2 regions of the Streptomyces sp. NPDC050704 genome follow, and region 1 is predicted to be linked to the other one. Evidence: riboswitches for the same ligand, from Rfam matches in the RefSeq annotation. Region 1 holds a riboswitch; the other holds the start of a gene.
The links. Region 1 has a riboswitch for thiamine pyrophosphate ahead of thiC (phosphomethylpyrimidine synthase ThiC). Riboswitches for the same ligand answer to the same signal wherever they lie in the genome.

Region 1 (3,202 bases):
AACACCGAGCCGAGCAGCCCGATCAGCAGCAACGAGAGCAGTGTGCCCACTACCGCAACGGACGTGCGGGCCGAGAGCCCATGGCACATGTAGAGAGCGATCAGCATGATGGCGCTGGCCCCGACCACCGCCACGACCAGCGGGTTCGAACCCTGCAGGATCGCGGGCAGGATGAAGAACGTCAGGATGAGGAAGCTGACGGCCAGCGCGATCAGCGCCATGAGGCCACGCAACCGGCCCACCACGACCACGGCGACGGCGAAGATACCTGCCAGCAGCGCCATCGGCAGCCTGCGGTTCACATCGGTGACCGAGTACTGGAGCTCCTCGGGGGCGTCGGGCGCGTACGCCACGATCACCTCCTGGCCCTGCTTCAGCTGCCGCGAGGAGTCCGGCTGGACGATCTCCGTGAAGGTACGGCCCTTGTCCTTGCCGCTGTCGACGCGGATCGTCGCCTTCTTGCAGGTGCCGGTTGCCTGTTGCTGCGCCGACGAGCCCTCGGCGGTGGAGGTGTCACCGGTCGGGGTCTCCCCCGAGGCGTTCACGGACTTGCAGTCCACCTTGTCGAGCTTGGTCACGGTGGCCTGCTGGGTCTGCCGGTCGAAGCCGACCCCCGTGCGTTCGTGCCCCGGTGCACCGCCTGGCCAGAGCACCGCGAGCCCGACGATGACCGCCGCGGCGAAGGGGATCAGTACCGCCGCGATGACCTTTCGCAGGTGCATCGAGACAGGGGCGGCCGGCCCATGACTGTGCGAGTGGCCGTGCCCGCCGCCTGGTCCCTCACCGCTGCCGCCACCGAACCAGTTACCGCCGCCGCCCGGTCCTGGTCCGTCGTTTCCGTGTCCATGTCCGCCCTCGTGCCCATGGCCGTCGGGGCCGCGTCCGTGCGGTGGTTCGGACGGTGGGGGTGGGGGCTGCTGCGTCGTGGTCACCGACCGATCATCGCAAGAACGGCGGGGGCCCACTGTTCACCGCGCCCATTGTGACGCTAGCGTGGAGTCACCTTTGCACACGCGGGAGCTCGGAGCACCGGGCTGAGAGGGCGCTGACCTTCGTCCCAGCGATGTTTCACATGAAACATCGGCGGACGGAAGCCGCTGCGTCGACCGCCGAACCTGTTACCGGGTAATGCCGGCGTAGGGAGTAGGTCTCATGACCAACAAGGACGTACGCACGCCTGCCTCCAGCCAGACAAACGGGGCGTTCGCTCCGGGCGACAGCGGTGGGGAGTCCGCCTCACCCGAGAGCGGCGAGACCGGGAAGTCCATCGGCTGGCACAAGGCGTATGTCGAGGGTTCGCGCCCCGACCTGCGGGTGCCGGTCCGTCAGGTGCACCTCACCAACGGACAGTCGGTCACCCTGTACGACACCTCCGGCCCGTACACCGATCCGACCGTCGACACCGACGTACGCAGGGGTTTGGCACCCCTGCGCGAGAACTGGATCATCGCCCGGGGCGACACCGAGGAGTACGCGGGCCGTCCCCTTCGTCCCGAGGACGACGGGATCAAGCACACCTCGCCGCGCGGCGGACTGCGCAACCTCGACGCGGTCTTCCCCGGGCGTCCGCGCCAGCCGCGGCGCAGCCGCGACGGACAAGCCGTGACGCAACTCACGTACGCGAGGCGGGGTGAGATCACGCCCGAGATGGAGTACGTGGCCATCCGGGAGAACGTTTCGCCCGAAGTCGTACGCGAGGAGATCGCCGCGGGCCGGGCCGTGCTGCCGGCCAACGTCAACCACCCGGAGATCGAGCCGATGATCATCGGCAAGCGGTTCCTGGTGAAGGTCAACGCCAACATCGGCAACTCCGCGGTCACCTCCTCCATCGAGGAGGAGGTCGAGAAGATGACCTGGGCGACCCACTGGGGCGCCGACACGGTCATGGACCTGTCCACCGGCCGCAACATCCACACGACGCGTGAATGGGTCCTGCGCAACTCCCCCGTCCCCATCGGCACGGTCCCGCTCTACCAGGCGCTGGAAAAGGTCGACGGCCGTGCCGAGGAGCTGACCTGGGAGATCTACAAGGACACGGTCATCGAGCAGGCCGAGCAGGGTGTGGACTACATGACGGTCCACGCCGGCGTGCGCCTGTCGTACGTCCCGCTCACCGCGAACCGCAAGACCGGCATCGTCTCGCGTGGCGGCTCGATCATGGCGGCGTGGTGCCTGGCCCACCACAAGGAGTCGTTCCTGTACGAGAACTTCGAGGAGCTCTGCGAGATCCTCGCCGCGTACGACGTCACCTACTCGCTCGGCGACGGCCTGCGGCCCGGCTCGATCGCGGACGCCAACGACCGTGCGCAGTTCGCCGAGTTGGAGACGCTCGGGGAACTCAACAGGATCGCGAAGCGTTTCAACGTACAGACCATGATCGAGGGCCCGGGGCATGTCCCGATGCACAAGATCAAGGAGAACATCGACCTTCAGCAGGAGATCTGTGATGAAGCTCCGTTCTATACGCTCGGCCCGCTGACGACGGACGTCGCGCCGGCGTACGACCACATCACCTCCGGTATCGGTGCCGCGATGATCGCCTGGTGGGGCACGGCCATGCTCTGCTACGTCACGCCCAAGGAGCACTTGGGCCTGCCCAACCGTGACGACGTCAAGACCGGCGTCATCACCTACAAGATCGCGGCCCATGCAGCGGACCTCGCCAAGGGACACCCGGGCGCACAGGAGTGGGACGACGCACTGTCGGACGCCCGCTTCGAGTTCCGCTGGGAGGACCAGTTCAACCTGGCCCTCGACCCGGTCACGGCCCGAGAGTTCCACGACGAGACACTCCCGGCCGAGCCGGCCAAGACGGCGCACTTCTGCTCCATGTGCGGGCCGAAGTTCTGTTCGATGAAGATCTCACACGACATCCGCCGCGAGCACGGTGATTCGCAGGCGGAGATCGAGGAGGGAATGGCGCAGAAGTCGAAGGAGTTCGCGGCCGCGGGAAATCGGGTGTACCTGCCACTGGCGGACTGAGCCAGGGCCGACCGAGGCAGCGGTGATGCCCCGAGCCCGAGCCCGGGCCCTGGGCCACGAGGGCTGGGGCATCACCTCGGATGAGACTTGGAGGAAGGGAGGCCTCGGCTCGCCGGGCTCGGCACACTGGCTGTATGACAGCGAGATCCATGAGCAAGGGCGCCAATCTTCCGGTCGGGTCTTCCGTAGTCCGCGCCGAGCTTGCTTGGTCCGAAGGGCC
Region 2 (3,202 bases), on a different contig from region 1:
CGTCGCCGATCCGCCCGAACTGCCAGACCCCGTCGATCTTCAGCCCGCGGGCCACGATCGCCGCGACCGGGTAGGCGAAGAAGACCGCGAAGAACGCGACGGGCACGGCCATGAGACCGAGCCGAGCCGCGCTGTTCGTACGCGCGCGCGGCTTCGCCTCGGGCGACTTCGCTCCGGACAGCTCCGCTCCGGACGGCTCCGCTCCGCGCGGTTCTGCTTCGGGCGGCTCTACTTCAGTACGAGCGAGGTCCACGACTTGACCCACTGGTCCCGGTTGTCGGCGATCTTGGCGGGGTCCAGGGTCTCGGGATCCTCGGCCTGCGGTCCGAACTTCGTGAACTCGGCGGGCACCTGAGCGGCCTCGCGCACCGGGTACACGAACATGTTGAGCGGCATGTCGTCCTGGAACTTCTTGCTGATCAGGAAGTCGACGAGCGCCTTGCCGCCCTTCTCGTTCCTGGCGTTGCTCAGCAGCCCCGCGTACTCGACCTGCCGGAAGCAGGTGCCGGCCGCGACGCCGGTCGGTGCGGTCTTCGGCTTCGGGTCGGCGTAGATGACCTCGGCGGGCGGCGAGGAGGCGTACGAGACGACGAGCGGCCGGTCCGCCTTGGCCTTCTTGCCGCCGGCGGAGCCCGAGAACTCCTCGTTGTAGGCCTGCTCCCACCCGTCGACGACCTTCACGCCGTTGGCCTTGAGCTTCTTCCAGTAGTCCTGCCAGCCGTCATCGCCGTACTTGGCGGCGGTACCGAGCAGGAAGCCGAGTCCGGGCGAGGAGGTGGACGCGTTCTCGGTGACGAGCAGGTTCTTGTACGCGGGCTTGATCAGGTCGTCGAAGGACGTCGGCGGGGCCAGCTTGCGCTTGCTGAAGTAGGCCTTGTCGTAGTTGACGCAGATGTCTCCGGAGTCGATGGGCGTGACCCGGTGCTTGTCCTGGTCGGCCCGGTACTCCGGCAGGATCAGGTCGGAGCCCTTGGCCTCGTACGACTGGAACAGCCCGTTGTCGAGTGCCCGTGACAGCAGGGTGTTGTCGACGCCGAAGAAGACGTCGCCCTGCGGGTTGTCCTTGGTGAGGATCGCCTTGTTGACGGCCTGTCCGGCGTCGCCGTCCTTGAGGACCCTGACCTTGTACCCGGACTCCTTCTCGAACGCCGTCAGCACGTCCTTGGTGTAGGCGAAGGAGTCGTGACTGACGAGGGTCACGGTCTTGGATCCGGAGCCGGAGCCGCCGGTCTGGTCGTCGGAGTCGGACGAACCGCACGCGGCGAGCGTGACAAGGCCCAGCCCGACGGCCACGGCCGTGAACTTCCTGGTGGTGCTCACTGACTTTCCTCCTGGGTTACCAGGAAGAGACGCGGCCCTGCCCGGGAACCTCTGAAAGTTCCCGGGCAGGGCGCAACAGCTCGAGTAATGACCGAACTTCCTACCCAGAATGACCTGGGCAAGGTTCAGAGGGTCTGCGGCCCGCCAGGTCCTTTCATCCGTGACCCGGCTACCGCACTCTCAGCGCTGTGGCGCTCCCCTGTCGGAATATGAAGATGTGCTTACGGGGCCAGCGTACCGCCCTATCGCTCGGTGGCCGCGAGCTGCCCGCACGCCCCGTCGATCTCCTGGCCGCGGGTGTCCCGGACGGTCACCGGCACGCCGTGCGCCGCGATGGCCTCGACGAACGCCTTCTCGTCCTCGGGCCGCGAGGCGGTCCACTTGGAGCCGGGCGTCGGGTTCAGCGGGATCAGGTTCACGTGCACGGGCTTGCCCTTGAGCATCCGGCCGAGCCGGTCACCGCGCCACGCCTGGTCGTTGATGTCCCGGATGAGCGCGTACTCGATGGAGAGCCGACGGCCCGACTTGGCCGCGTACTCCCATCCGGCGTCCAGGACCTCACGCACGTTCCACCGCGTGTTGACCGGGACGAGGGTGTCGCGCAGCTCGTCGTCCGGTGCGTGCAGGGAGATGGCGAGGCGGCACTTGAAGCCCTCGTCGGAGAACCGGTTGATGGCAGGGACAAGCCCCACCGTCGACACGGTTATCCCGCGCTGCGACAGCCCGAGCCCGTCCGGCTCGGGGTCGGTGAGGGCCCGGATGGACTGGACGACCCGCTTGTAGTTGGCGAGGGGCTCGCCCATACCCATGAACACGATGTTGCTCAGCCGCGCCGGGCCACCGGGGACCTCACCGTCCCGGAGTGCCCGCATCCCGTCCACGATCTGGTGCACGATCTCGCCGGTGGACAGGTTCCGGTCGAGACCGGCCTGTCCGGTGGCGCAGAACGGGCAGTTCATCCCGCACCCGGCCTGCGAACTGATGCACATGGTGACCCGGTCCGGGTACCGCATCAGCACGGACTCGACGAGCGTGCCGTCGAAGAGCCGCCACAGGGTCTTGCGGGTGGTGCCCTCGTCGGTGGACAGGTGCCGCACGACCGTCATCAGCTCGGGCAGCAGCGCCTCCTGGAGCTTGGCGCGCGACCCCGCGGGGATGTCGGTCCACTGCTCCGGATCGTGCGCGTACCGCGCGAAGTAGTGCTGCGAGAGCTGCTTGGCGCGAAACGGCTTCTCACCGATCGCGGCAACCGCCTCTTTACGCTCGGCGGGCGTGAGATCGGCAAGGTGCCGCGGCGGCTTCTTGGCTCCGCGCGGGGCGACGAAAGTGAGTTCTCCGGGCTTAGGCATAGCCATACAAGTGTCGCAGACATACGAAGAGGGACCCGCCACCCTGTGGACAACGGGCCCCTCACGTACGTTTATGCAGGTCAACCGGTCAGCCGGTCGATGGGTCAGCCGGGTCAGCCGGACCCCACGAAGATCACCATCAACAACCACACCACCGGAGCCGTCGGCAGAAGCGAGTCGAGGCGGTCCATGATCCCGCCGTGCCCCGGCAGCAGCGTGCCCATGTCCTTGATGCCGAGGTCGCGCTTGATCATGGACTCGCCGAGGTCGCCGAGCGTGGCGGTGACCGCGACCGCGAAGCCGACGAGCAGGCCCTGCCACCAAGTGCCGTCGTCGATGAGGAACTCCATGCACAGTGCGCCCCCCACCATCGCGAAGGCGACCGCGCCGAGCAGGCCCTCGCGGGTCTTGCCGGGGCTGATGCGCGGGGCGAGCTTGTGCGTGCCGAAGCGCCAGCCGATGGCGTACGCGCCGGTGTCGCTGACGACGGCCAGCACCAGGAACGTCAGCACCCGCCACGCGCCGTCGTCGGC

Region 2: another riboswitch for thiamine pyrophosphate. It lies ahead of AB0I18_RS16890 (thiamine ABC transporter substrate-binding protein); the one in region 1 lies ahead of thiC (phosphomethylpyrimidine synthase ThiC).

The regions. Positions count from the first base shown of each region.
Region 1 is NZ_JBFAHW010000010.1:134,650-137,851, reverse strand. Features, by position in the region: gene AB0I18_RS08085 (YibE/F family protein) at 1-932, opposite strand, end outside; TPP riboswitch at 1,004-1,160, shown strand; gene thiC (phosphomethylpyrimidine synthase ThiC) at 1,153-2,982, shown strand; gene AB0I18_RS08075 (VWA domain-containing protein) at 3,117-3,202, shown strand, end outside.
Region 2 is NZ_JBFAHW010000024.1:94,442-97,643, forward strand. Features, by position in the region: gene AB0I18_RS16885 (iron ABC transporter permease) at 1-112, opposite strand, end outside; gene AB0I18_RS16890 (thiamine ABC transporter substrate-binding protein) at 229-1,320, opposite strand; TPP riboswitch at 1,400-1,531, opposite strand; gene rlmN (23S rRNA (adenine(2503)-C(2))-methyltransferase RlmN) at 1,563-2,669, opposite strand; gene AB0I18_RS16900 (phosphatidate cytidylyltransferase) at 2,783-3,202, opposite strand, start outside.